2 regions of the Geodermatophilus sp. SYSU D00710 genome follow, and region 2 is predicted to be linked to the other one. Evidence: riboswitches for the same ligand, from Rfam matches in the RefSeq annotation. Region 2 holds a riboswitch; the other holds the start of a gene.
The links. Region 2 has a riboswitch for S-adenosylmethionine ahead of thrC (threonine synthase). Riboswitches for the same ligand answer to the same signal wherever they lie in the genome.
Positions count from the first base shown of each region.

Region 1: another riboswitch for S-adenosylmethionine. It lies ahead of ACI78U_RS21630 (bifunctional o-acetylhomoserine/o-acetylserine sulfhydrylase); the one in region 2 lies ahead of thrC (threonine synthase).

Region 1 covers NZ_JBJGYX010000067.1:13,949-28,178, reverse strand. Annotated here, with positions in the region: gene metX (homoserine O-acetyltransferase MetX) at 71-1,192, opposite strand; gene ACI78U_RS21630 (bifunctional o-acetylhomoserine/o-acetylserine sulfhydrylase) at 1,194-2,486, opposite strand; SAM riboswitch class IV at 2,529-2,646, opposite strand; gene ACI78U_RS21625 (NAD(P)H-dependent flavin oxidoreductase) at 2,669-3,715, opposite strand; gene ACI78U_RS21620 (hypothetical protein) at 3,742-4,236, opposite strand; gene ACI78U_RS21615 (mechanosensitive ion channel family protein) at 4,233-5,123, opposite strand; gene ACI78U_RS21610 (thioesterase family protein) at 5,191-5,973, opposite strand; gene ACI78U_RS21605 (hypothetical protein) at 6,003-6,371, opposite strand; gene ACI78U_RS21600 (VOC family protein) at 6,491-6,889, shown strand; gene ACI78U_RS21595 (EamA family transporter) at 6,936-7,907, shown strand; gene ACI78U_RS21590 (ABC transporter substrate-binding protein) at 7,904-8,905, opposite strand; gene ACI78U_RS21585 (siderophore-interacting protein) at 9,017-9,955, shown strand; gene ACI78U_RS21580 (ABC transporter ATP-binding protein) at 10,075-10,911, opposite strand; gene ACI78U_RS21575 (FecCD family ABC transporter permease) at 10,908-12,017, opposite strand; gene ACI78U_RS21570 (FecCD family ABC transporter permease) at 12,028-13,098, opposite strand; gene ACI78U_RS21565 (mycothiol-dependent nitroreductase Rv2466c family protein) at 13,163-13,879, opposite strand; gene ACI78U_RS21560 (glutathione peroxidase) at 13,965-14,230, opposite strand, start outside.
Region 2 covers NZ_JBJGYX010000074.1:7,701-21,930, forward strand. Annotated here, with positions in the region: gene ACI78U_RS22410 (S1C family serine protease) at 1-138, opposite strand, end outside; gene ACI78U_RS22415 (ABC transporter permease) at 253-1,029, opposite strand; gene ACI78U_RS22420 (hypothetical protein) at 1,179-1,916, shown strand; gene ACI78U_RS22425 (DUF2695 domain-containing protein) at 1,874-2,167, opposite strand; tRNA gene ACI78U_RS22430 (tRNA-Thr) at 2,389-2,461, shown strand; gene ACI78U_RS22435 (DUF5313 family protein) at 2,461-2,889, opposite strand; gene ACI78U_RS22440 (CBS domain-containing protein) at 3,006-3,437, shown strand; gene rarD (EamA family transporter RarD) at 3,493-4,413, shown strand; gene ACI78U_RS22450 (DUF3263 domain-containing protein) at 4,501-4,833, shown strand; gene ACI78U_RS22455 (LytR C-terminal domain-containing protein) at 4,899-6,569, shown strand; gene ACI78U_RS22460 (alpha/beta fold hydrolase) at 6,659-9,598, shown strand; gene ACI78U_RS22465 (ABC transporter permease) at 9,595-10,467, shown strand; gene ACI78U_RS22470 (HAD family hydrolase) at 10,577-11,398, opposite strand; SAM riboswitch class I at 11,460-11,581, shown strand; gene thrC (threonine synthase) at 11,594-12,895, shown strand; gene ACI78U_RS22480 (cold-shock protein) at 13,104-13,304, shown strand; gene groL (chaperonin GroEL) at 13,574-14,230, shown strand, end outside.

The DNA.
Region 1 (14,230 bases), on a different contig from region 2:
CCCCCCCCCCCCCCCCCCCCCCCCCCCCCCCCCCCCCCCCCCCCCCCCCCGGGAGAGGGGAAGCGGGACCTCAGGTTCCCAGCAGCTCGCGCACCAGCGCGCCGACGGCGTCGGCCTCGACGAGGAAGCCGTCGTGCCCGTACGGCGAGGACAGCACCCGCAGCGGCACCCCGAGCGCGTCGGCCACCCGCTGCTGCAGCCCCAGCGGGTAGAGCCGGTCGCTGTCGACCCCGGCCACGACGACGCGGGCCGTCACGCGGGCCAGCGCCGCCTCCACGCCGCCCCGGCCGCGGCCGACGTCCCAGGTGTTCATCGCCTCGGTGAGCACCACGTAGCTGCCGGCGTCGAAGCGGCGGGCGAGCTTGTCGGCGTGGTGGTCGAGGTAGGAGGCGACGGCGAAGCGGCCGTCGTCCTGCACCGTGGTGCCGAACCGCTCCTCGAGCTCGAACGCGCTGCGGTAGGTGAGGTGGGCGATCCGCCGCGCGACGCCGAGGCCGGCCACCGGTCCCGGCCCGGGCAGGTGGTCACCGCCCGCCCACGCGGGGTCGGCGCGGATGGCGGCCTGCTGGGTGGTCTGCGTGCCCAGCTGGTCGGCGGTGACCGCGGCACCCGAGGCGAGGAAGAACAGCCCGGCCACCCGGTCGGGCAGCGCGACCGCCCACTCCAGCGCCCGCATGCCGCCCATCGACCCGCCGACGACGGCGGCCCACCGGCGGACGCCGAGCGCGTCGGCCAGCGCGGCCTCGACCAGCACCTGGTCGGCGACGGTCACCTCGGGGAACCGCGATCCCCACGGGCGGCCGTCGGGCGCCGTCGAGGACGGCCCGGTGGTGCCCTGGCAACCGCCGAGCACGTTGGCGCAGACGACGAAGAGCCGGTCGGTGTCCAGCGGTGCGCCCGGCCCGACCAGCGGCGCCCACCAGCCCGGCGTCGGGTGACCGGGCCCGGCGGGACCGGTGACGTGGCTGTCGCCGGTCAGCGCGTGCTCGACCAGCACCGCGTTGCCGCCGTCGGGCGCGAGCGTCCCCCACGTCTCGTACGCGACCCGGACGCCGGGCAGCACCCCGCCGCGCTCCAGCCGGACCGGGCCGTCCAGGTCGAGGAACAGCCGGTCCCCGGCGGGGTCGCCGTCGCGCCACCCGCCGGTGCGCGGCGGGGTGAGGGACGCCGGGGCGTCCCTCACCCCGGTCACGTCAGGCCTCCTTGGCGCTGCGGAACCCGGCCTCGAGGTCGGCCAGGATGTCCTCGATGCCCTCCAGGCCGGCGGCCAGCCGCACCAGACCGGGCGTGACGCCGGTGGTCAGCTGCTCCTCCGCGGTCAGCTGCGAGTGCGTCGTGGACGCCGGGTGGATGACCAGGCTGCGCACGTCGCCGATGTTGGCGACGTGGCTGTGCAGCTCCAGGCCCTCGACGAACCGCCGGCCGGCCTCGATCCCGCCGCGGATCTCGAAGGCGAGCACCGCCCCGGCGCCCTTCGGGGCGTAGCGCTGGTGGGCGGCGTACCACGGCGAGGAGGGCAGGCCGGCGTAGTGCACCGACTCCACCTCGTCGTGGGCCTCGAGGAACTCGGCCACCCGCTGGGCGTTGGCCACGTGCCGCTCCATCCGCAGCGACAGCGTCTCGATGCCCTGTACGACCAGCCAGGCGTTGAACGGGCTGATCGCCGGGCCGAGGTCGCGCAGCAGCTGCACCCGGGCCTTGAGCGCGTAGGCCGGGGCGCCGAGGTCGGCGTAGACGACGCCGTGGTAGGTCGGGTCCGGCGTGGTGAAGCCCGGGAACTTCCCGCTGGTCCAGTCGAAGCCGCCGCCGTCGACGATGAGCCCGGCGATCGCGGTGCCGTGGCCGCCGAGGTACTTGGTGGCCGAGTGGACGACGACGTCGGCGCCGTGCTCGAGCGGGCGCACCAGGTAGGGCGTGGCGATGGTGTTGTCGACGATCAGCGGCACGCCGTTGCGGTGGGCCACCTCGGCGACCGCGGCGATGTCGAGGACGTCGCCCTTCGGGTTGCCGATCGACTCGCCGTAGAACGCCTTGGTGTTCTCGCGGACCAGCGCCTGCCAGTTCTGCGGGTCGTCGGGGTCCTCCACGAAGGAGACCTCGACGCCGAGCTTGGGCAGCGAGTGGTGCAGCAGGTTGTACGTGCCGCCGTAGAGCGAGGCCGAGGCGACGACGTGGCTGCCGGCCTCGGCGACGTTGAGCAGCGCCAGGGTCTCGGCCGCCTGGCCGCTGGCCACCGCGAGCGCCGCGACCCCGCCCTCGAGGGAGGCCACGCGCTGCTCGAGCGCGTCCTGCGTGGGGTTCATGATCCGCGTGTAGATGTTGCCCAGTTCGGCCAGCGCGAACAGGTCCGCGGCGTGCTGGGTGTCGCGGAACTGGTAGCTGGTGGTGGCGTAGATGGGCAGCGCGCGGGCGCCCGTCGTGGGGTCGGGGCTGGTGCCGGCGTGGATCTGCCGGGTCTCGAAGCTCCAGCTCTTCGGGTCGGTCACGCGCCGTCTCCTCTCGCTCCGGAGGACCTGCGGCGCACAGGTGCTCCGTCCTTGCCGGGCAGCGGGCGCCGCACGGCCGGCTCTTCCCCTGGGAGCACCTCAGACGGAGGAAGAGGTTGCCGGGCAGCAAGCCAGGTGCTTCGCGCTGCCTCTCGTGAGCCTGCCCCCGACGATAGCCCAGGTCAGCGGCGGTCGTTCCCGGGGTGCACGCGGGCGAGCGCGGCCCGGGCGTCGTCGTCGAGGCGCCGCACCAGCTCGGCGGCGGGGACGGCCTCGGCCAGGCGGTGCGCCTGCCCGGCCCACATGCTCTGCCCCCCGGGGTCGCCGGCCCGCCGGGCCGCCGCGCGCAGCGGCGAGGTCAGGTGGTGGACCTGGGGGTAGGCCGCCGGGGCAGCGGGGGAGTGCTCGGTGAGGAAGCGGTTGACCAGCCCGCGGGCGCGCCGGCCGCTGAAGGCGCGGGTCAGCGCCGTGCGCCCGGAGGTGGTGAGCGCCTCGCGGTGCGCCGGGGCGGTCCCCGCCTCGGGGCAGCGGAGGAACGCCGTGCCCAGCTGCGCGGCCTCCGCCCCGGCCACCAGCACCGCGGCGACGGCGGCGCCGTCGGGGATCCCGCCGGCGGCGACCAGCGGCAGGTCGACGGCCCGGGCGACGAGGCGGAGCAGCGGCAGCAGCCCGTACTCGCCCTCGCCGTCCCGGTCGGACGGTCCGCCCCGGTGCCCGCCGGCCTCGATGCCCTGCACGACCAGCGCGTCGGCGCCGCCGTCGCGGGCCGCGACCGCCTCCTCGGGGGTGGTGACGGTGACGAGCACGGTGGACCCGGCGGCGTGCAGCGCGGCGACCACGTCCGGGCGGGGCAGGCCGAAGGTGAACGAGACCACCGGCACCCGCTCCTCGGCGAGCAGGGCGACCTTGTCCTCCCAGGCGTCGTCGTCGGCCCGGGGCTCGCCCAGGTCGACGCCCCAGCGCCGGGCCTCGGGCCGGAGCCGCTCGGCGTAGCGGCGCACGGCGTCGGCGTCGGCCGGCGGTCCGGGCACGAAGACGTTGACCGCGAACCGCTGCCCGGTCAGCGCCCGGACGGCGTGCACCTCCTCGCGCACCGCCGACGGCGTCCGGTACCCGGCAGCGAGGCAGCCCAGCCCGCCGGCCTCGGACACCGCAGCCGCGAGCGCGGGCGTGGAGGGCCCGCCGGCCATCGGTGCCTGCACGACCGGCCGGCGCAGTCCCAGGACCATGCGGCTCATCCTCCGCCCGGGCGGGGTCAGCCGGGCGGGGAGACGGTGGTCGGTCCCGAGCCGGGCGTCGTCGCCGGACCGGGGGTGGTCGTCGGGACCGGCGCCGACGGCGTCTCCCCGGTCGTGCCGGCCGGGGGCTCCGTCGTCGGCGGGGCGGTCTCCTCCGGCGTGGTCGCCGGCGCCTGGCTGGTCGGCGCCTCGGTGGTCTCGGTGGCCGGGGTCTCGGTGGCCGGGGCCTCGGTCGCGGGCGCCGTGGTGCCGGCCGGCGCGGGGGCGGGCGTGGTCACCGTCGTGGTGCCCGCCGGGTCGGTGCCGGCCGGGTCGGGCCGCACGTAGAGGTAGAGCAGGCCCAGGCCGAGGAAGAGCAGGACCAGGACCACGGTCGAGGTGCGGGCCCGTCCGATGTGGCCGGGCGTGCGGCGCAGGACGGACAGGCCGAACCGGCCGCGGGCGGCCGGGTCGCCGCCGGAGCCGGGTCCGCCGGCGGGCTCGGCGGGGCGGGGGGCGCCGGGGACGGTCACGGCTTCGCCGCCGGCGCGGGACGAGCGGGCAGGGGAGCCGGCTCGGGGCTCGGCGTCAGCGTCAGCCCGGCGCGGGCGAAGGCCAGCACGATCCGCTCGCGCAGGTCGCGGCCCACGTCGAACTGCCGGCCGGGCAGGGTCCGCGCCACCACCCGCACGTTGACCTGCTCGAGGTCGATGCTCTCCACGCCCATGACGCTGGGCTCGTCGAGCAGCAGCCGGCGCAGCCCGGCGTCGGCGAAGGCCTCGCGGCCGACCTCGTGGAGGATCTCGTTGACCCGGGTGACGTCGGCGCTGGTCGGCACCGGGACGTCGACCACCGCCCGCGCCCAGTCGCGGGAGAGGTTCACGACCTTGACGATCTGCCCGTTCGGGAGGGTGACCACCTCGCCGTCGGCCGAGCGCAGCCGGGTGATCCGCAGCGTGACGTCCTCGACCGTGCCCTCGGCGGGGTCACCGCCGCCGACCACCTGGATGGAGACGACGTCGCCGAAGCCGTACTGCCGCTCGGTGATGAGGAAGAACCCGGCCAGGACGTCACCGACGATGCGCTGCGCGCCGAAGCCCAGCCCGACGCCGAGCACGGTGGCCGGCGCCACCAGCCCGGTGACCGGGACGCCGAGGCGGGCGAGCACGTAGAAGACCGCCACCGCGTAGACCATGACGATCAGCGCCCAGGTGATCACCTGGGTCAGCGAGTGCCGGTGCTTGGCGGCCTCCGAGCGGACCAGCACGTCGCCGTCGGTGGAGCGCGCGTCGATGCGGTCGGTGATCCGCGTGCCCACCCAGGTGATGAAGCGGGCGATCAGCACCGAGCCGAGGATGATCAGCACGATCTCCAGGCCGCGGCCGGCGAGCCAGTCGAGCAGGTCGGTCAGCGGCCCCATGGCGGTCAGGTCCTCCGTCCGTGTCGCGTCCTGCCCCCCATCCAACCGGTCTGCCCGGGCGGACCGCTCAGCGCGGCTCGACGAACAGCGAGGCGACCGAGCGGCCGACCCTCCCCTCCGTGTCGTAGAGGTCGGCCGCGCACTGCCCGATCCCGGTGGGCCCCAGCGTGGTGACGGCGTCCATCGCCAGCCACTGCCCCACGGGCTGCCGGAACAGCGCGACGACGAGGTCGACGTTGGCGAAGGTGGCCTGCGACCAGTCCAGCGCCGCGGAGGTGCCGCTGGCCGCGTCGGTCATCACCAGCAGGTGCTGCAGCGGCGTGATCGGCTCGCCGTCGACGAGGGCGCACACCGGCCGGGTCCACGTCGCCGCCGGGCCGGTCCCTCTGATCGAGCCGCCGGCCTCGCGCCACTCCAGCGACCGGTGGTAGGCGACCTCCTGGCGGAAGACCGAGAACGCCGCGGGCCGGCCGTCCTGCGGCCCGACCGGGAACCGCTGCGGCGGGTGCGCGGCGGCGGCGGAGTCGCGGGCGCGCATCCGCCAGGCGGTCAGCCGCATCACCGGCCGCCCGCCGGCCTCCAGCGTCGCCTCGACCAGCTCGATCCGGCGGCCCGGGCGCAGCACCCGCGCGCCCACCCGCACCGGGCCCACCGGCACGGGGCCGAGGACGTCGAAGGCCAGCCGCACCGGCTGGCCGCCGTCGATCCCGCCGGTGCGCTCGACCTCGCGCGCCAGCAGCGCGGCGGGCGGGCCGGCGTGCTGCAGGCCCGGGTCCCACGGCCCGATGGTCAGCGCGGTGGCGGCGAACCCGTCGCCGTCGGGGAGGTAGAAGGCCGGGGGCAGGTCCACGCCGGGCAGTCTCGCCGGGTGCCGCCCGGTCAGCTGCGGCGGGTCAGCCACGCCGCCGTGGCGACCCACACGGCGGCCGCGCCCGCGGCGGTCCACCACAGCCAGCGCAGCGACCGGCCCTCGGTCGACAGCGCCAGCAGGGCGGCCACGACGCACACCGCGCCGGCCAGCGGCGTGGAGCGCAGCAGCGTGCCGGCCGTGTCCGCCCCGGGGACCGCGAAGAAGAGCACCGCCGCCATGACGAGCAGGAGCGCGCACAGCGCGCCGAGGTAGGCCGCCGTCACCCCGGCCTCCGCGGGCAGCGTGACCGCGCCCAGGCCGCCGGCCGCCGCGCCGAGCGCGAGCCACGTGAGCAGCCGGCGACGGCGGCGGGACCAGGGCGGCCGGGGTTCGCTCACGCCGTCGAGGGTGCCCGGCGTCCCCGGGCGCCACGCGCGGCGACGAGTTCCGCGGCGCCGGGCCGTCTCCCCTCGCGCCGGGGCCGCCGGGCCCCCGACGGACGGAGTGCCCCGTGCGCATGGTCTTCCTCAACCTGCCGGTCGCCGACGTGGCGGCCAGCCGCGCCTTCTACACCGCGCTCGGCTTCTCGATCAACGAGCAGTTCTCCGACGACTCGTCGGCCTCGGTGGTCGTCAGCGACACGATCTTCGTCCAGCTGATGACCCGCGAGAAGATGCGCGGCTTCGTCCCCGACGGGACACAGGTCGCCGACCCGCGCACGGCCACGGCGGCGCTGTACGCGCTGTCCTGCGAGAGCCGCGAGGAGGTCGACCAGCTGGTGGAGAAGGCCCTCGGCGCCGGTGGCGGGCGCTGGATGCCGGCGCAGGACCACGGCTTCCTGTACGGCTCGAGCTTCACCGACCCCGACGGCCACGTCTGGGAGGTCATGGGGATGGACCCGGCTCAGGGGCAGTGACCCCCGGTAGGCGGCGTATGTCGTTACGCCCGCTACAGTCGGACGGGTGCCGCTCATCCGCCGGCCCGCCGTCGGCTACCTGCTCACCCTCGCCGCGGCGGGCCTGTTCGCCGTCAACGGCACGGTGTCCACGCTGGCGCTGCGGGCCGGCGTCCCGCCGACCTGGCTGACGGCGATGCGCTGCGCCGGTGCGGCGGCCGGGCTGCTGGTCGCGCTGGCGGTCCTCGCGCCGCGGCGGCTGCGGCTGACCTGGCGCGAGGTGCCGCTGGTCGCCGCATTCGGCGTGGTCGGCGTCGCCCTGACGCAGTTCCTGTACTACGTCGCCATCGGGCGGCTGCCGGTCGGCATCGCGCTGGTCTTCGAGATGACCGCGCCGGTCTGGATCGCGCTGTGGGTGCGGCTGGTGCGGAAGGAGCCGGTGCGCCCGCGCATCTGGCTGGCGCTGACGCTGTCACTGGGCGGCCTGGTGCTGGTCGCGCAGGTGTGGCAGGGCGGGGGCTCGCTGGACCTGCTCGGCGTCGTCGCGGGCCTGGCCGCGGCGGTCTGCCTGGCCACCTACTACCTCCTGGGCGAGCGTGGCACGGCCGAGCGCGACCCGGTGGCGCTGACCTGCTGGAGCTTCGTGGCCGCGGCGTTGTTCTGGGCGGTCGCCGCGCCGTGGACGCGCTTCGACCCCGCCGTCCTCGCCGACCGGGTGCCGGTCTCGCTGGGCGCGGTGGCGCTGCCGCTGTGGGTGCTGGTGCTGTGGATCGTCGTCCTGGGGGCGATCACGCCGTTCTGGCTGTCGATCGCCGCGCTGCGGCACCTGCCGCCCACGACCGCCGGGCTGGTGGCCACGATCGAGCCGGTGTTCGCCTCGGTGGTCGCGTGGCTGTGGCTGGAGCAGGTGCTCACCGGCTGGCAGGTCCTCGGCGGGCTGGTCGTCCTCGGCGGCATCGCGCTCGCCCAGACCGCGCGCGCCCGCGCCCGCCCGGCGCCGGCGCCCCTCCCGGAGACGCCGGCGCCGCTGCCCTCCTAGGTCACCTTCCGGGCGTCGCGCAGCCAGCCGGCCAGCCGCTCCATGTAGCGGGCCTGGGCGGCGTGGTCCATGCCGACGTACTCCCACGGGTGCACCTGCCCGGCCTGCACGGCCGGCAGCAGCCGGTAGGTGGGCTGGCCGGACATCTGCTCGGGCGTCATCGCGCCGCGCAGCGAGTACAGCAGGACGTCGCTGGGGTGCTGCGGCACGTTCTCCCAGCCCGCCGTCTGCCAGAACCAACCCTCGCCGCCCGGGTCGACGAACCGGACGCCGAGGTCCCGGTAGAGGCGCAGCGACGGGTCGTCGGCGGCCTTGGCCATGTAGAAGCCCTCGTCGGGGTAGGCCGCCACCGGCAGCACGGTGACGCCGGACGAGGCGGCCTCGGCGAGCTCGGCCGACGCCTGCTCGTAGGCCTGCCGGGCCGCGCGCGCCTCCGAGCCGTCCAGGTCGGCACCGAGTGCCCCGGCCAGCTCGGCGGTGCGCTCGATGACGTCGGCGGCCGACCCGCGCCAGGCGATCGCGATGACCGGGGCGATCCGCGCGACCTGCTCCTGCTGCTCCAGCGACTCGAATCCGTACAGCGGCTGGGTCCCGTCCAGCGTCCCCTCGGAGTCCACCGGGTAGACCGTGGTCACGACGACGTCGGGATCGGCGGCGGCCAGCGCCTCGAGGTCGATCGCGCCGTAGCTCTCGCCGACGATCTCCACCCCGGACAGGTCGCGCCCCTCGAACTGCACGTCGTCGGCGGCCGAGGTCTGGCCGAAGGTCGCCACCGGCTCGATGCCGAGGTTCCACAGCGACGACGCGACGTCGTTGAGGCCGGCGACCCGCTCGGGCCGCGCGTCGAGCTCGACGGTGGTGCCGACGTCGTCGGTGAACGACCAGCCCGGCCCGGACGAGCCGGCCGCCCGGGTGTCCTCGGCGGTCGAGCAGGCGCTCGCGGCGAGCAGCGCGGCGAGCGCCAGGGCGGCGCCGAGCGGGCGCGTGGGTCGGGACACGGGGTCTCCTCGCAGGTCGGGCAGGGGACTCCCCCCGCAGGCAGCGGAGAGGTTAGCCTTGCCTTACTCGCGGTCCGCTCGGGCCGTCCGACCGGGAGAGCGGAGACCGCAGTGACCACGACCGAGACGACCGAGGCCCCGGCCGCCGCGCTGCCGCAGTGGCTGTTCTTCGAGACGGTCGTCGCCCGGGTGCGCCCGCTGGGCCCGTCGATGGTCCGGATCACCCTCACCGGGCCAGGGCTGGGCGGGTTCGGCGTGGCCGGTGACGACCAGCGCGTCAAGCTCGTCCTCGGCCCCGACCCGGGAGCGCTGGCCGAGCTGCACGCCGCCGGCTCCGAGTGGTACCCCACCTGGTGCACGCTGCCGGAGGAGCGCCGGCCGGTGCTGCGCACCTACACCGTGCGCGCGGCGCGGCCGGAGGTGGCCGAGGTCGACCTCGACGTCGTCCTGCACGGCGTCGACGACGGGCACGCCGGCCCGGCCGCGACCTGGGCCGCGCACGCCGCGCCGGGCGACCCGGTCGTGCTCATGGGCCCGGACCGGCCCGGTCGCGGCCGCGCCTGGGGGGTCGAGTGGGCGCCGCCCGCGACCGCGCGCTGCCTGCTGCTGGCCGGCGACGAGACCGCCGTCCCCGCGGTCGGCGCGATCCTCGAGTCCCTGCCGGCCGGGCGGCGCGCGGTCGCCGTCCTGGAGGTGCCGCAGGCCGGCGACGTGCAGGACCTGCGACTGCCCGAGGGGGTGACCGTGCGCTGGCTGGCCCGCGCCGACCGCCCGCGCGGCGAACTGCTCGTCCCCGCCGTCCACGCCGCGCTGGTCGACCTCGGCGTCGCCGCGGCGCCGGGCGCCGCCCCGGAGGACGTCGACCTCGATGCCGAGCCGCTGTGGGAGGTCCCCGAGGACCCGGCGGCCGGCGCGGGCTGCTACGCGTGGCTGGCCGGTGAGGCCGGGGTGGTCAAGCGGCTGCGCCGGCACCTGGTCGCCGACCTCGGCGTCGACCGGCGCGCGGTGGCGTTCATGGGCTACTGGCGCGAGGGCCGCTCGGAGTCCTGACGGGGCGCTGTTCCACGATCAGGGTCCCTGATCGTGGAGCGTCCTCCCTCACGGTGGGACGTGAGGGAGGACGCCCGGGGATCAGGGACCCTGATCCCCGGGGCAACCCCCCGCCGGGCTCAGCGGAGGCGGCGGACCGGGACGACCATCGGGGTGCCGGCCACCGGGTCGGGCACCACGCGGGCCTCGAGGTCGAAGACGTCGGCCAGCAGCTGCTCGGTCAGCACCTCGTGCGGCGTGCCCGAGGCGATCAGGACGCCGTCGCGCATGGTCACCAGCCGCTGCGCGTACCGGGCGGCGAGGTTGAGGTCGTGCAGCACGACGACCACCGTGCGGCCGCGCTCCGCGTGCAGCCGGGACACCAGCTCCAGCACGTCGATCTGGTGGGAGAGGTCGAGGTAGGTCGTCGGCTCGTCGAGCAGGAGCAGGTCGGTCTGCTGCGCCAGCGCCATGGAGATCCAGGCCCGCTGCCGCTGCCCGCCGGAGAGCTCGTCGACCGGGCGGTCGCCGAGGTCGGCCATGTCGGTCCAGGCCAGCGCCTCGGCGACGACGGCCTCGTCCTCGCGCGACCACTGCTGCAGCCAGCTCTGGTGCGGGTGCCGGCCGCGGGCGACCAGGTCGGCCACGGTCAGGCCGGCCGGTGCCACCGGCGTCTGCGGCAGCAGGCCGAGGACGCGGGCCACCTCGCGGGTCGGCGTCCTCGCGATCGACCGGCCGTCGAGCAGCACCCGGCCGGCCGCCGGGCGCAGCAGCCGGCCCAGCGCGCGCAGCAGCGTGGACTTGCCGCAGCCGTTGGGGCCGACGATCGCGGTGAACGAGCCGTCGGTGAGGGTGAGGTCGAGCCCGTCGACGACCACCCGGTCGTCGTAGGCCAGGCGCAGGTCCTCGGCGGCCAGGCGGACCGGGGGGACGGGGGTGGGCACGTGCACGGGCGCCTCGGAGGTGGAGGTCTTCATGCGGGGGTCCGCCTCCCGCGGACGAGCAGCCAGAGCAGGTAGGGCGCGCCGACGGCGGCGGTGAGGATGCCGACCGGGAGCGCCTCGGGCAGGACGGTGCGGGTGAGCAGGTCGGCGCCGGTGACCAGCGCGGCGCCGAGCAGGCCCGAGGCCAGCAGCGGCGGCCGCGAGCCCCCGGTCAGCCGGACGGCGATCTGCGGCACGACGAGCGCCACGAACGCGATCGGACCGGCCGCGGCCACCGCCGCCGCGACCAGCAGGACCGCGACGACGACCACCGCCGCCTGTGCCCTGGCCAGCCGGACGCCGAGACCGCGGGCGGTGTCGTCGCCGAACTGCAGGACGCCCAGGACGCGCCCGGCGGCCAGCGCGAGGGGGACCAGCACCGCGAGGGAGACCGCCAGCTGCGCGGCCTGGTCCCAGGTGCGGGCGTTGAGCGAGCCGGTGATCCACACGTACGCGGCCGCGGCGTCGTAGATCTCCGCGCGGGTGAGCAGCCAGTCGGTGAGCGCCTGGCCGACGGTCCACAGGGCGATGCCCACCAGCACGAGGCGGAAGCCGTCGAGCCCGGCGCGCCAGGCGAGGACGAACAGCAGGGCACCCGCGACCAGCGCACCGAGCAGCGCGGCCAGGGGCACGCCGAGGCCGCCGAGCAGCGCGCCCGCCGAGCCGCTGCCGCCGAGCACGATCGCCGCGACCGCGCCGACCGAGGCGCCCTGGGTGATGCCGAGGACGTCGGGGGAGGCCAGCGGGTTGCGCGCGAAGGTCTGGAACAGCGCCCCGGCCAGGCCCAGCGCCAGGCCCACCAGCACCCCGACCAGCGTCCGCGGGGCACGCAGCTCCAGCACGATGAACCGGTGGCTGTCCACGCCGGCGCCCACCAGCGTCCGCAGCACGTCACCGATGCCGAGGGGGTAGTCGCCGCGGCCCAGGCTGGCCGCCGCGAGCAGCACGACGACGGCGAGCGCGGCCAGCGGGACGACGACCGAGCGCCAGCGGAACCGTGCCGAGACCGGCCCCATCCGCACCGTGACCGCGCGGCCGGCCGGGCGCCCGCCGGGCTCGGGCGGCGTCGTCTGCCGGACGGCGTCGACGGAGGCGGTCACGGCTGGGCCCTCACAGCGTCGCCGTCCGGCGGCGGCGGACCAGGGCCACGAAGAACGGGCTGCCGACGAGCGCGAGCACGATGCCCACCTGCAGCTCACCGGGGCGGGCCACCACCCGGCCGACGACGTCGGCGGAGAGCAGCAGCACCGCGCCCAGCAGGCCGGAGCAGGGCACCAGCCACCGGTGCGCCGGCCCGGTGAACGCCCGGACCACGTGCGGCACCACCAGCCCGACGAAGGCGATCGGGCCGCAGGCGGCGGTGGCCGCGCCGGCCAGCAGGGTGACCGCGGCCAGCCCGAGCCCGCGGGCCAGCCACACCCGCTGGCCCAGGCCGCGGGCGACGTCCTCGCCCATGCCGAGCAGGTCCAGGGCGGGCGCGTTGAGCAGCGCGAGCACCAGGCCGGCGGCGATGAACGGCGCCACCTGCCAGGCGACGTCGGCACCGCGGCCGGCCAGCGCGCCGACCACCCAGAACCGGAAGGCGTCGAGGGAGTCGGAGTCGCTGACCAGCAGCGCCCGGACCAGCGCGAACAGCAGCGCGGACAGCGCCGCCCCGGCCAGCGCGAGGGTGACCGGGGTGGCCCCGCCCTTGCCCACCGAGCCGAGCGCGAACACGGCGACCGTGCCGGCCAGGGCCCCGGCGAAGGCGAACCACACGTAGCCCGACGGCGTGCCGACGCCCAGCAGCGTGATCGCCAGGACGACGGCGAACGAGGCCCCGGCGGTGACGCCGAGCAGGCCGGGGTCGCCCAGCGGGTTGCGGGTGTGCCCCTGCATGAGCGCGCCGGAGACGCCGAGCGCGGCGCCGACCATGAGGCCCAGCGCCGTCCGCGGGACCCGCAGGTCCCAGACGATCACCGCCTCCTCGGTGCCCAACGAGCGGTCGGAAAGGGCGGTCCAGACGGTGCCCAGCCCCAGCGGGCGGGTGCCGATCGCGATGCTCGCCGCACAGGCGACGACGACCAGCCCGGCCAGGACGAGGACGCCGAGCACGCGGCGCCGGGTGCGGGTGGCGCGGGCCGGGCGCCCGACGGTCCCCGGGGTCGCCGCAGGGCGGCTGGTGGCGCTGGGGACGGGCACCGGCGAGCTCCGGACGGGCAGGGGCTAGGTGAGGCTCACCTTAGTCCGTGGCCGGGTGGTGTGCTCACCCGTCCAGCCGGCGGCTGCCCGCGCGCCACTCCTCCTCCACCCCGACCTGGCCGGGTGCCACGCCCGCCGCGGGCAGCTGCGGCCGCTCGCGCAGGCTGCGCTTGAGCTCGGCGAAGCCCGGGAAGCGGGCCAGGCCCACCACGTGGTCCCACAGCTCCGCCGCGCGGTCCTCCGCAGGCACCCGGCTGATCACCGGGCCGAAGAACGCGATGCCGTCCGGCGGCTCGAAGTGCAGGATCGGCGTGCCGACGTCGCGTCCGGTCAGGCTCAGCGCCTCGTCGGTCTCGGCCTGCAGCACGCCGTCCCAGCGGTCGTCGTCGAGCGCGGCGGCCAGGTCCCGCGGCAGCCCGGCGCGGTCGAGGACCGGCTCCAGGTAGGCGGCGGTGCCGCGCCGGGCCGCGGTGCCGGGACGGTCGGGCTCGGTCTCGAACACCTGCTGCCCGAGGTGCTCGTAGAGGACGCCGACCGCCGCCCGCCCGTGCTGCTCGCGCGTCTGCGCGAACACCCGCAGCAGCCGCAGGCCCGCGGTGTGGCCCTCCTCGTACTCGGGCGGGAAGTGCGCGGCGTAGTCGACGTGCGCGTTGAGCAGCCGCAGCGAGATCAAGCGCCAGTCGACGTCGTAGGCGCGCTGCGCGGCGACCAGGCGCACCCACCTGCTGGTCAGCCAGGCGAAGGGGCAGACGGGGTCGAAGTAGAAGTGCAGGTCGGCCACGGCTCCATGCTGCTCCTGCCGCCGCGATCCGGTGCCATCAACGCGATAATGGCGGTTTCCCGGCGCCGGCTACGGGCCCCGAGGCTCAGCTCGGCAGGAGGGCCTCGATCGCGGTGCGGACCTCGGGTGCGCCCGGGTCGGTCGTCGGCCGGAACCGCGCGACGACCGCGCCGTCGGCGTCGACCAGGAACTTCTCGAAGTTCCACTGCACCGGGCCGGCCTCGCCGTTCGCGTCGGCGGCCGTGGTCAGCCGCTGGTACACCGGGTGCACGCCGTCGCCGTTGACCTCGATCTTGTCCGTCATGGGGAAGGTGACGCCGTAGGTGGCCGAGCAGAAGCCGGCGATCTCCT
Region 2 (14,230 bases):
CGTCGGCAGCGGCGCGGTGTGGGCCGGCGGGTACCAGGTGCCGCCGGACGGCGGCGGGGTCCATCCCTGGGCCGCACCGGCCGGCGGCTGCTGCGGCGGCTGCGGCGGCTGGGGGGTCGGGTACGGGGTGCCGGTCATCGTCGTGGTCCTCCTCGCGTGGCGGCGCTCCACCGCCTCGGGACCGACTGTCGGCCGGGCGTCTGGCGGAGCGCTGCCGAGCGCCTGTGAGGTCTCTGGGCGCCGGCGGCGCGGTCAGCGGGGGAGGCCGGTGAGCACCCGGCCGCGGGCGACGAGCTCGGTCACGATCCAGACCGCGGCCACCTGCACCGCCAGCAGGCCGACCAGCACGAGCAGCTGCGCGGCGCCGGCGGCCAGCGGGCTGCCGCCGCCGAGCAGGACGCCGACGTACGCGCCGGGCAGGGTGACCAGTCCCACGGTGCGGGTCTGGTCGAGCGCCGGGAGCAGGGCGGTCGCGGCCGACGGGCGGCCGACCTCGAGGACGGCATCGCGGGGGAGCAGGCCCAGCGCGAGCGCCGCCTCGACCTCGCCGCGGCGGGTGGTCAGTTCCTCCCGCAGCCGCCGCCCGGCCAGCGACGTCGCGGTCATCGCGCCGCCGACGAGGATCCCGGCGACGGGGACGACCGCCGCGCCGCGCAGCGGGACCGTCCCGCTGGCCAGGACGAGCGCCACGACCGGCACCGCGCCGCCGGCCACCGGCAGCGCCGCCGTCGCCACCCGGCGCGCCGCCCCGGGGGCGCGCAGCGGCAGGCCGGTGGCCCGCCCGGCCGCGGTCCCCGCCGCGACGAGGACCATCAGCAGGACGAACGCCGCCGACAGCCACAGCGAGCCCACGACCAGCAGCACCACCGCAGACACCGCGGCCAGCTGGACCGTGGCCCGCAGGGCGGCGACCACGACCGGCCGCTCCTGGCCCAGCCCGGACAGCCGGCCGACGGCCGCCGCCAGGCCGGTGAGCAGCACCAGGACGACGGCCAGGCGCGGCCCGAGCTCGACGACGGAGGTCCCCACGCGCGGCGATCCTGCCCTGCGCGGTCCGCCGACCCGCGACACGCCGTGCACGGTGTGCGATCGGGCCGTTGCGGGGTAGAGGGGGAGCCCGGCCGGTCCTCGCGGAGCGGACGGGGCCCCCTGCCCGGCCTGTCCTCCAGGAGGCGCTCGTGTCCGACCGCGGAGTCCCCGCCCGCCTGCTCCTGGGGCTGGCCGCCCTCACCGCGACGGCGGTGGCCGTCGTCGGCGGGCTGGCCCTGCGACCTCCCGGACTGCTGGCGGTCGGGCTGGCCTCGGTCGTGACCGCCTGCCTGGCCGCCGGTGTGGCCCGCGAGTCGGGGGGCGGGTCCGGTGCCGACCTCGGCGTCCTCGACCGCCACTCGCCGCTCGAGGCCGCCTGGCGCGTCGGCGCGGCCACGATGGCGGTGCTGCTCTTCCTGTCCGGCACGGCGGCGCTGGGCGGCCCGGTGCTCACCGTGATCGCCGGCGCGGTCCTGGCCGTGGGCGGCCTCGGGCTGTGGCTGGCGCGCACCGGGCGCCCGCCGCGGCGCAACGCCACCCTCGCGTCGCCTCCGGGGTCGATCGCCGGGACGCCGGCCGCCGCGCCGCGGCCGGCGGGCGGTGCCCGGCCGGGGGAGGCCGTGGGCACGGTGACCTTCCTGCCGCCGGTGACGACGATGACCACCGCGGCGCTGGGCCGCGAGTGGCTGAGCACGACCACGGCGCTGGCCGGGCAACTGCACCCGACGGCGCGGCAGTCGATCGTGCGGCGCCGCCAGGAGACGCTCGACGAGCTCGAGCGGCGCGACCCCGCCGGCTTCGCCCGCTGGCTGGCCGAGGGGTCCCCGCGCAGCGACCCGGCCGGCTACCTGAGCGAGGGACCCTCCGCCGGCACCGGCGCCGCCTGACCCGCCGCCGGGAAGACCACGGCAGGGTCGACGTTCATCACGACCTCGCAGTCGCAGAACCCGCCGAACTCCTCGAGGCCCTCGTGCAGCCGGTCGAGGGCGATGCCGTGGCGGGCGGCCCAGGCGTCGGTGGCGCGGCGGGTCTGGTCGCAGGCCCCCGCCTCCAGCAGCGACTCGACGTGCTCCCGCAGCGCGTCGAGCTGCGAGCGGTCCAGCGGCAGGAGGGCGGCCACGTCGTCGGTCGGTGCCACGCCGTCAGCATCGGCCGCCGGGTGCGCGCCTTGAGCCGGGTCAGGCGGGGCCGCGTCGTGCTCCTGCGGTGTCCCTGGCGCTCCTGCGGTGTCCCTGACGCCGCAAGAGAGCGGGCAACACCGCAGGAGCGGGCCGGCCAGCCCGGACGCCCGGGACCGGCGCCGCGCAGTCGTCCCACGCGCTGTCCCTAGACTCGTCCCGGGACCCGGTCCCGTGTCCCGCCGGCGTGGCGCAACTGGTAGCGCACCCGACTTGTAATCGGGCGGTTGGGGGTTCGAGTCCCCCCGTCGGCTCAGTCGAAGCTGCCGGCTCCGCCGACCCGGTAGGGGAAGCGCTCCTCGACCCGGGCGCCGCGGCGCCGCTCGGCGCGCTCCTCACGCAGCCGGGCGGCGGTGCCGGCGGGGTAGCCGGCCTTCGCCACGCGGTGCTCGGTGGTCTCCACCATGAACGCCAGCGAGTACACCAGCCCGACCACGAGGCCGCCGGCGGCCGCGGTCACCCGGTAGGCCAGTGCCATCGGGACGGCGACCAGGCAGATCACGACGAGCGGCGAGAGCTGGACCAGCGAGCGGGCCACGTGCCGGCGGACCCACCCGGGCCGGGTGGTGTCCGACAGCACCCAGGGCGAGAGCCGGCGGGGCAGCCCCCCGCCGAAGGCGTAGCGGAGCCACTGGAGGACCGAGGGGGACGCCGGGCGGGCGTCGTGCCGCGTGGTGCGCACGCGTCCACGGTAGGCCCGTCCGGCCACCCGGCGGACGATTCGGTCCCGCGCCGTGCACCGTTGCCCCCCGGCGCCGTCCGGGAGGACACTGCCGCCGCCAGGTGAGGAGGACATCCGTGCAGATCTCCCAGTTGCTCCGCCACAAGGGCCCCGACGTGGTCACCGTCGACCCGGCCGCCAGCGTCCGGGACGCCCTCAGCCTGCTCGTCCGCCACCGGATCGGCGCGCTGGTCGTCTCCTCCGGCGGGGGCGCCATCGACGGCATCGTCTCCGAGCGCGACGTCGTCCGGGGGCTGCACGAGTCGGGGCCGGCGGTGCTCGACGGCCCGGTGTCGGCGCTCATGACCGCCGACGTCCACACCTGTCCGCCCAGCGCGTCGGTGCACGACCTGGCCCGCACGATGACCGACCACCGGGTCCGCCACGTCCCGGTGACCAAGGACGGCCTGCTGCTGGGCATCGTCTCGATCGGCGACGTCGTCAAGGCCCGCCTCGACGAGCTCGAGCAGGAGCGGGCCCACCTCGTCGAGTACATCCAGACCGGCTAGCCACGGGTCCCGGGTCGCACCCCGGCCCGGAGGGTCCCCCGCGTACGGTGCGGCCGTGGACGAGCGGCGGCTGGGGACGGCGGCGGGCCTGTCCGCGTACCTGCTGTGGGGCTGCTTCCCGCTGTACTTCCCGCTGCTCGAGCCCGCCGGCGGCGTCGAGATCGTCGCGCACCGGGTGGTCTGGTCGCTGCTGTTCGTCGCCCTGCTGCTGACGGCGCTGCGCCGCTGGGCGCTGGTCCGGGCCGCGGTCACCGACCGGCGCACCATGCTCGTCCTGGCCGGCGCCTCGGTGCTCATCGCCGCGAACTGGCTGGTCTTCGTCTACGGCGTCAACTCCGGCCACGTGGTCGAGACCTCGCTCGGCTACTTCATCAACCCGCTGGTCAGCGTGCTGCTCGGCGTCGCCGTCTTCGCCGAGCGGCTGCGCCCGCTGCAGTGGACGGCGGTGGCGCTGGCGGCCGTCGCCGTCGCCGTCCTGACCTGGGACTACGGCCGGCCGCCGTGGATCGCGCTGACGCTGGCGGCCACCTTCGGCGGCTACGGCCTGCTCAAGAAGCTGGTCCGGGTGGAGGCCGCGCCGGGCCTGTTCGTCGAGACGGCGGTGACCTTCCTCCCCGCGGTGGTGTTCCTGGGGGTGCTGCACGCCACCGGCCGGGGGACGGCGGGGGAGGCCGGCACCGGCCACCTGCTCCTGCTCCTCGCCTCGGGCATCGCCACGGCGGTGCCGCTGCTGCTGTTCGCCGCGGCCGCCCGGCGGATCCCGCTGTCCACGGTCGGGCTGCTGCAGTACGTGACGCCGCTGATGCAGCTGGCGCTCGGGGTCTTCGTCTTCGACGAGCCCATGCCGCCCGCCCGCCTGGTCGGCTTCGCCATCGTGTGGGCCGCCCTGGCCGTGTTCACCGTCGACAGCCTGCGCTCGGTCCGGGCGGCGGCCGGTCGCCGGGCCGCGGCCGAGCAGGTCACGGCCCCGGCCTGAGACCGGCGGCGCGACACGCGGGAAAACGTCGGCGACGGGGCATACCGTCATCGGTGACGGCTTCCCCCCGATCGATCGGACCCGACCATGACCCCCGACCCCGACCCCGCGGTCTCCCCGCCGGCGGGCTCGGTGTCCGGTGAGGATCCCGCGCAGCCTGCGGGCCTGACCCGGCGCGAGCACGAGATGCTGGCCTTCGAGCGCAAGTGGTGGCGCCACCCCGGCGCCAAGGAGACGGCCATCCGCGAGCAGTTCGGCCTCCCGCCGACCCGGTACTACCAGGTGCTGAACGCCCTGGTCGACCGGCCTGCGGCACTCGAGGCCGACCCGCTGCTGGTCCGCCGGCTGCGCCGCCTGCGCAGCGCGCGACGCCAGCGGCGTTCCCCGTCGCTCCTGGGCAAGGGCTCGTCCGCCATCTAGATTTGGTCACCGTGGGCAGGCATGCGGCGTCAGGTGGTGACCAACCGGACCGGCCGTCCGCCCCGGTGGCCGGTGGACGCCGGCGCACCGACCCCGCCCCCGGGCATCCCGTCCCGGACGGTGCCGACGCGTCCGAGGGCACCGACTGGAGCGACGCCCCGACCCTCACCGGGCCGCTGCGCAGCCGCGCCGAGCGCCGCCGCGACGCCCTGCTCGGCGACGAGACCGAGCGGCGCCGCCGACTGACCGGCCGGCCGGGTCGCCCCGACGTCCCCGCGCGGGCCGCCGAGCCGGAACGGCCGGCGTCGTGGGCCCGCCCGCCGGCCGACGGCGTCACCCGCCAGGCGCCCGCCCCGCAGCAGAGCCCGCCCCCGACGCCGTCCGCGCCGGCGGAGCGCCCCACCCGCCGGCCGGCCGCCGCCCCGCGCCCCGCGGCGGCGCAGCCCGCACCCGCGCCGTCGGCCGCCCCGCCGCTGGTCCCGCCGACCGCCGCGCGGCTCCCCGCACCGCCGCCCGCGGCCGCACCCGCGGCTCCGCCGGCGGCGAGCACCCCGGTCGCCTCGGCCCGGCCCGCGGCGCCGCTCACCACGGTCGCGCCGTTCCAGGCCGTCCCGACCCCGAACGCCGACGCCCATGAGCCGGCCGTCGCGCCGCTGGACCCGTGGGACCAGCCCGCCCGCCCCGCCGCCCGGAGCCGGACGCCCCAGGCACCTCCGGCGGCACCGCCGACCGCGGTCCGGACCACCCCGGCGACCGCGCCTGCCACGCCGGACGCCGCCGGTGCCACGCCCTACCGCGACTGGACCCGCCCGAAGGGCGCCGCGGCCGCCCCCGCCACCGAGGCCATCCCCGACCGCGAGGTCGCCCGGGGCCGCGCCGCGGCGCCGTCGACCGAGGCCATCCCCGACCGCGACGTCGCCCGGGCCCGGGCCGCGGCGCCGCTGACCGAGGCCATCCCCGACCGGGACGTCGCCCGGGGCGGCCGCCGCGAGCGGGTCCGCGACCGCGCGCCCGAGCCGGAGACCGGGCCGCCCACCGGGCCCCCGAGCGACTCCACCGGCGTGGTCGGCAACCGCGCCGCGATGCGGGCCCAGCGCCAGGCGCGGGAGGCCGAGCGGCAGGCGATGGAGTCCGAGCGCCGCAAGGCCGCGCGCCGGGCCGGCGTCTCCCGGGCCGCCCTGCGCGCCGCCACCCAGGACGACGCCCCGCCGAGCCGCAGTCGGGTCGTGCCGGCGCTGCTCGCCGTGGTCGTGATCGCGCTGGTCGTGCTCGGCGTGTACAGCTTCACCTCCTCGCAGACGCAGGAGGCCGGCTCGACCAGCACGGCTCCGCAGAGCACCGTCGCACCCTCGGCGACCGTCGCCCCGCCCACCGGCGTCCTGCCGCCGCTGTCGGTGGAGCCGCTGCCCCCGGTCGCCGAGGCGCCCGGCACGCCGGTCCGCGTGCCGGTGACCGTGCTCAACGCCACCAGCGTGGGTGGCCTGGCCGGGGACGCCGCCGAGGCCTTCGGCGCCCAGGGCTGGCAGCCGAACGGCGTCGGCGAGTACGACGGCCCCGGCGTCGCCGTCACCACGGTCTTCATCACCGCGGGCGACGAGCAGCAGCGGCAGTCGGCGCTGCAGCTCATGGAGGCGTTCCCCGGCGTGGTCGGCGGGCCGGCCGAGCGGTTCTTCGACGTCCCCGGCGTGGCCGACCCCGGCCTCGTCGTCGTCCTCACCGGTGAGTGGCGGCCCTGACGCCTGCCCGCGACACACCCCACGGCCACCGCCGGAACACCGGCGCGACACCGTCCGTTGGCCGCATCGTGCGTCCCGTCCGCGGGCCCGTGACACCCCGCCCGCGCCCCGGCGCCCGTGCGGCGCTCGGCGCCCTGCTCACCCTGCTGCTCACCGGTGCCCTGCTCGGCGCGCTGCCTGTTGCGGCGGCCGCGGCCGAGGAGGTGCGCACCGAGGAGGCCCGCGTCCCCTCCGGCTCCGGTGCCGACGCCGTCGAGCTCGACACCACCCTCTACCTGCCCGGCTCGGCCACCGCCGACGAGCCGGCGCCCGCGGTCGTGCTCGCGCACGGCTTCGGCGGCAGCAAGCAGTCGGTCGCCGACGACGCCCGCGACCTCGCCGGCCGCGGCTTCGTCGTCCTGACCTACTCGGCGCGCGGGTTCGGCGAGAGCACCGGCCAGATCGGCCTCGACGACCCCCGCTACGAGGTCGCCGACCTCTCCACGCTGCTCGACCTGCTCGCCGGGCGCGACGACGTCCTGCTCGACGGGGAGGGCGACCCGCGCGTCGGCGTCGCCGGTGCCTCCTACGGCGGCGCGCTGTCCCTGCTCGGCGCCGCCTACGACGACCGGGTCGACGCCATCGCGCCGCAGATCACCTGGCACTCGCTGACCGCCGCGCTGTTCCCCTCCCAGACCGGCGCCGTCGACGCCGCCACCCCCGCGGCCACCCCGCAGGACCCCGGCACCGGCGTCTACAAGCGCCTGTGGTCCGGGCTGTTCTTCGGCGTGGGGTCGGCCCCCGGCGGCGGGCTGCTCGACGCCCTCGGCGGCGGAGGGGCGGCCGAGGCCGAGGACGGTGAGGACAGCGGGGGCGCCACCGGCGACGGCGCGGCCGCCGCCCCGGCCTCGGTCCCCTCGCTCGAGGACCTGCCGGTCGACCTGTCCACGGTCGACCCCGCCGCGGTGGAGCAGGCGCTGACCTGCGGCCGGTTCCGCGCCGACATCTGCGCCGCCTACCAGGCCGCCGCGGCCACCGGGACCCTGACGCCGGAGGTCGCCGCGGTGCTCGACCGCAGCAGCCCGGCCGCCGTGCTCGACCGGATCACCGCACCCACCCTGCTGGTGCAGGGCACCGAGGACTCGCTGTTCGGCCTCGGTCAGGCCGACGCCAACGCCCGCGGGATCGCCGCCAACGGCACCCCGGTGAAGGTCGTCTGGTACGCCGGCGGCCACGACTCCCAGCCGTCCGAGCGGGAGACCGCCGAGCTGCGCGAGCTCGTCGCCGGCTGGTTCGGCTGGCACCTGCGCGACGAGGACGACCCGGCCCGCGGCGAGGACCCCGGCACCGGCTTCGAGTTCCCCGTCCCCAGCGGCCTGGGCAGCACGCTCGGCAGCGTCCAGGGGGGCACGCAGAGCGTCGTCACCGACGCCTACCCCGGCCTCGCGGGGACCGGGCCCACCGCGCGCACCGAGCTCGCCCTCGACGGCGCGCTCCAGCCGGTGGTCACCCCGGCCGGCGGCACCCCCGCGGCGATCACCACCGTCCCGGGCCTGGGCTCGCTCGCCTCCGCGCTCGGCGGCACCGCCGTGGAGATCCCCGGCCAGTTCGCCGCCTTCTCCACCGAGCCGCTCGACGAGGCCGTCGAGGTGGTCGGCGCCCCGACCGTCGAGCTCGCCGTCGCCTCGCCCACCGGCACCGCGACGCTGTTCGCCAAGCTCTACGACGTCGGCCCCGACGGCGCCCAGACGCTGCCCGGCGGGCTGGTCGCCCCGCTGTCGCTGACCGGCCTGTCCGCGGACCCCTCCGCACCCACCGAGGTCGCCGTCACGCTGCCCGGGATCGTGCACCGCTTCGAGGCAGGCCACACGATGCGGGTCGTCGTCAGCTCCACCGACCAGGGCTTCGCGCTGCCGGCCGAGGCGGGCGTCTACTCGGTGTCCCTGGCCGGCGCCGGCAACGGCGGCACCGTGCTCGCCGTCCCCGGCGTGGCGGGCGAGGCGCAGGCCGACGGCGGCACCTCCCGCTGGTGGTGGCTGCTCGGCGCCGTCGTCGTCCTCGGCCTGCTCGGCTGGGCGGCCGCGGTGCTCTGGGGCCGCCGGCGCCGGCGGGTCACCTCCGAGGTCGAGCCCGACGGCGAGGACGTGCCGCTGCGCTTCGAGGCCGTGACCAAGGCCTACAAGGACGGCTTCGTCGCCGTCCGCGACCTGTCCTTCGAGGTCCGCCGCGGCCAGGTGCTCGGCCTGCTCGGCCCCAACGGGGCGGGCAAGACGACGTCGCTGCGCATGCTCATGGGCCTGATCCGCCCGACGCAGGGGCGGATCAGCGTCTTCGGCCACGCGGCGGGACCGGGCGCGCCGGTGCTGTCCCGGCTGGGCTCCTTCGTCGAGGGCACCGGCCTGATGCCGCACCTGTCCGGCCGCGACAACCTCACCCTGTACTGGGCGGCGACCGGCCGGCCGGCCGAGGACGCGCACATGGAGGAGGCGATCGAGGTCGCCGGCCTCGGCGCCGCCATCGACCGCCCGGTCCGCCGCTACAGCCAGGGCATGCGGCAGCGCGTCGCGATCGCCCAGGCGATGCTGGGCCTGCCCGACCTGCTGGTCCTCGACGAGCCGACCAACGGGTTGGACCCGCCGCAGATCCACGCCATGCGCGAGGTGCTGCGCTCCTACGCCGCCACCGGCCGCACGGTCATCGTCTCCAGCCACCTGCTCAGCGAGATCGAGCAGACCTGCACCCACGTGGTCGTCATGGCCAAGGGGCAGAAGATCGCGCAGGGCACGGTCGAGGAGATCGTCGGCACCGGCGGCGCGGTGCTCGTGGGCCTGACCGACCCGGCCGACGCCGACCGCGCGGCCGCCGTCCTGTCCGGGCTGCCCGGCGTGACCGTGGAGCGCACCGACGAGGGGCTGGTCGCCGAGCTGGGGCCGCGGACCTCCCGCGCGGCCGCGCTGCAGGCGCTGGTGGACGCGGGCGTCGCCGTCGACCAGTTCACGCCGCGCCGCCGCCTGGAGGACGCGTTCCTGGCACTCGTGGGGGAGTCGTGACCGCGACCGAGCACGTCCAGTCCACCGGCGCGGTCGCCGGCTACCGGCCCGAGCGCACGCTGCGGCTGTCGGTCGAGCTGCGCCGGCAGTTCAAGCGGCGGCGCACCCTGGGCGTGTTCACGCTCATGGTCGCCCTGCCGCTGGTGCTCATCGCCGCGCTGCAGCTGGGCGCCAGCGAGGACGCGCAGGAGAACAGCCGGATCAACCTGGTCGACGTCGCCACCTCCAGCGGGCTGAACTTCACGCTGTTCGTGCTGTTCGCGACCACCGGCTTCTTCCTCGTCGTGGTCTACGCGCTGTTCTTCGGCGACACCGTGGCCAGCGAGGCGCAGTGGGGGTCGCTGCGCTACACGCTGGCCACCCCGGTGCCGCGGATGCGGCTGCTCCGGCAGAAGTGGCTGGCCGCGCTGGTGCTGTCGGTGGCCGCGCTGCTCACCCTCGCCTTGGTCGCGGTGGTGGCCGGCGGGATCGCCTTCGGCTTCGACGACATCCGCACACCGATCGGGGTGAGCCTCCCGCAGGGCGAGGGGCTGCTGCGGCTGGCCGGGATGCTCGGCTACCTGTCCGTGCACCTGCTCGTGGTCGGCGCGCTGGCGTTCTGGCTGTCCACGATCACCGACGCGCCCCTGGCCGCGGTCGGCGGTGCGGTGTTCACCACGATCGTCTTCTCGATCCTCGACCAGGTCGAGCAGCTCGGCGGGATCCGCGACTGGTTCCCCACCGCGGAGTCCTTCGCGTGGACCGACCTGCTGCAGACCCCGGTCGACTCCTCGGACCTGTTCCGCGGGGTGGTCCAGTCACTCGTCTACGTCGCCGTCTTCACCGCGCTGGCGTTCCGCCACTTCTCCCGCCGCGACGTCACGTCGTAACGGTCGCCCTACCGGGCGACACCGCGGCCAGGAGCCGTCCCCCAGGGGACGTGGAGCCCTTCCGTCGCGCCTGCGCGGACCCCTCCGGGGCCCACTCGGCGCGACCCGCTCACAAGCTCGCTCGTACGGCCTGGGCCCAGCCGACGCCCATGGCGCCCTCGGTCACCGAGACGTTCGGGACGGCGTCCATCAGCCCGGCCATGCCCCCCACCTCGGCGCCGTTCGCGGTGATCCACAGCCGGCCCACGGCGGGCGCCATGTCCAGGTCGCTGGCGCTGTCCCCGATGGCGACGGCGTCGGCGGGGTCCAGGCCGCGCCGCTCGAGGTCCCAGGCGATGGCCGCGCCCTTGGAGATGCCACGCGGCATGAGGTGGTAGACCCGCGCCAGCTGCCCCTCCGGCGCCAGGCTCAGCCGCGCCGACGCCGGGATGGCGCCGTTGTCGTTGAGGGTCAGCCAGCCCAGCCCGCGCTCGGCCAGCCAGGCGTCGACGGCGAGGGGGTCGACGTAGCCGCGCAGCAGCGCGTCGCCCTCGTGCGTGGCGTGCCAGGGCGCGTGCCACTCCAGCCGGCCAGGGTGGGCGGCGCACAGCGCCTCGACGACGCCGAGCTCGGCCATCACGTCCATCGGCGTGCGGCCGGCGTACCCGGCGGGCAGCTCGCCGGTGAGGTGGTGCCGCTCGCGCCCGCCCCGCCAGGTCACCAGCGACCCCAGCTCGGCGATCGCGCCGTCGGCGGCGAAGATCCGCCCGGCCTCGGTGACCTGGTCGGCGGTCCGCCCGCTGACGATCACCAGCGCGACCCCGGCGGTGTGCAGCTCCAGCAGCGCGGCCGCGGGCTCCGCGGTGGGCGACCCGCCGGCGTCGTGCCAGAACGACCCCCGCGGGCCGACCATGGTGCCGTCGAGGTCGGTGTAGACGATGCGCGCTGCCACGGCGCCCAGCATGGCCGGGCCGCGGGGCGGTCCCGGCAGCCGGGTAGAGTCCGGCCCGTTCCACTCATCCAGAGGGGCAGAGGGACACGGCCCGGTGAAGCCCCGGCAACCCGCCGCGCGAGCGGCGAGAGGTGCCAATTCCGTCCCGCGCGGCTCGACGGCCCGCCGCGGGGAAGATGAGGAGGTAGTCGTCGCATGACCCTGACCGCTCCCGGATCCGCCCAGGCCGACGTGCACGCGCGTGGCCCGGTCCCGCCGAGTCCCGCCCGCGGCCTCGTCTGTCGCAACTGCGGCGCCACCTTCGGCCTGATCGCCGAGCACGCCTGTGCCGAGTGCTTCGGCCCGCTCGAGGTCGACTACGACCCCGAGGCCCTCCGGTCGGTGACCCGCGAGCAGATCGAGGCCGGCCCGCAGAACATCTGGCGCTACGCCGCGCTGCTGCCGGTGGGCCAGGACCCCGCCGACCGCGTCTCCCTCGACCCGGGCCTGACCCCGCTGGTGCGCGCCGACCGGCTGGCCGCCGAACTCGGCGTCACCGGCGGGCTGTGGGTCAAGGACGACTCGGGCAACCCCACGCACTCGTTCAAGGACCGCGTGGTGTCGCTGGCCGCCACGGCCGCCCGGGGCCTCGGCTACCGGAAGATCGCCGCCGCCTCGACCGGCAACCTGGCCAACTCCGTGGCCGCGCACGCCGCCCGTGCGGGCATCCCGTCGTTCGTCTTCATCCCGGCCGACCTCGAGCCGGGCAAGGTGGTGCAGTCGGCGGTCTACGGCCAGACGCTGGTCGCCGTCGACGGCTCCTACGACGACGTCAACCGGCTGACCAGCGAGCTCGCCGAGACCGACGAGTTCGAGGACACCGCCTTCGTCAACCAGAACGTGCGGCCCTACTACGCCGAGGGCTCCAAGACGATGGGCTACGAGATCGCCGAGCAGCTGGGCTGGCGGATCCCGGCCCAGGTCGTGATCCCGATGGCCTCGGGCTCGCTGCTGACCAAGGTGGACAAGGCCTTCCGCGAGCTGGCCGCCGCCGGGATCGTCGAGGCCACCGAGTGGCGGGTGTTCGGCGCCCAGTCGGCCGGTTGCGACCCGATCGCGACCGCCTTCGACAACGGCTGGGACGTCGTCAAGCCGGTCAAGCCCACCGGCATCGCCAAGTCGCTGAACATCGGCAACCCCGCCGACGGGCCCTACGCGCTCGACGCGATCCGGCGCACCGGCGGCGCGGTCGGCCGGGTCGGCGACGAGCAGATCGTCCAGGGCATCCGCGACCTCGCCCGCACCACCGGCGTCTTCGCCGAGACCGCCGGCGGCGTGACCGTGGCCGTGCTGCGGCAGCTGGTCGAGGACGGCCGGCTGGACCCGGCGCGGGAGACCGTCGTCCTCAACACCGGCGAGGGCCTCAAGACCCTCGACCCGCTGACGCCGGTGGTCGGCCCGACGCACCGGGTGGAGCCGTCGCTGCGGTCGGTCCGGTCGGCGGGCCTCATCGGCTGAGGCGTACGCTCGGGGCCGTCGATCCGGCGGGTGACATCCCGCCCGGTCGTCCTCGAGTCGTGTGTGCGGCATCTCCCCACGACGGCGTCCCTGTTGTACCGTCTCGCGCGGTCGTCAGTTCCACGCACGTGTCCGACGGGCGGAAGAGCTGTACCCCGGTCCCCGGACCACGGGGAACCGTCCGCACGCACGCACCGTGGGAGCACACGTGGCACAGGGCACCGTGAAGTGGTTCAACGCCGAGAAGGGCTTCGGCTTCATCGCCGTCGACGGCGGCCAGGACGTCTTCGTCCACTACTCGGCCATCCAGATGGACGGCTACAAGAGCCTCGACGAGGGCCAGCGGGTCACCTTCGAGGTCGTCCAGGGCGAGAAGGGCCCGCAGGCCGACGGCGTCCGCGTCGCCTGACTCCTGGCACCGCGCCACGGCCCGGTCCCCCGCGCAGGGGGGCCGGGCCGTCGCTGTTCCGGGAACAGCCGGCGCCCACCCCCCGTTCTTGCACTCGGCAGGGGCGAGTGCCAGACTTCGGGTTGGCACTCGACAGTGCCGAGTGCCAATCAGGTCGGAACGGTGAGGCACCGGAGCGCGGGCCGTAGGAGCGTCCGCGGCCCCGGTGTCGTCCGTCGCGGGCGCCGGTCCCGGCCGTGCAGCGATCCATGCATGGAGGACATCACCACATGGCCAAGATGATCGCCTTCGAGGAAGAGGCGCGCCGCGGCCTCGAGCGGGGCATGAACACCCTCGCCGACGCCGTCAAGGTGACGCTCGGCCCCAAGGGCCGCAACGTCGTCCTCGAGAAGAAGTGGGGTGCTCCCACCATCACCAACGACGGTGTGAGCATCGCCAAGGAGATCGAGCTCGAGGACCCCTGGGAGAAGATCGGCGCCGAACTGGTCAAGGAGGTCGCGAAGAAGACCGACGACGTCGCGGGTGACGGCACCACCACCGCCACCGTGCTGGCCCAGGCGCTCGTCCGCGAGGGTCTGCGCAACGTCGCCGCCGGCGCCAACCCGATGGCCCTGAAGAAGGGCATCGAGAAGGCCGTCGCCTCGGTCACCGAGCACCTGCTCTCCAGCGCCAAGGACGTCGAGACCAAGGAGCAGATCGCCGCCACCGCGTCGATCTCCGCCGCCGACACCGCCATCGGTGAGCTCATCGCCGAGGCGATGGACAAGGTCGGCAAGGAAGGCGTCATCACCGTCGAGGAGAGCAACACCTTCGGCCTCGAGCTCGAGCTCACCGAGGGCATGCGCTTCGACAAGGGCTACATCTCGCCCTACTTCGTCACCGACGCCGAGCGCATGGAGGCCGTCCTCGACGACCCGTACGTGCTC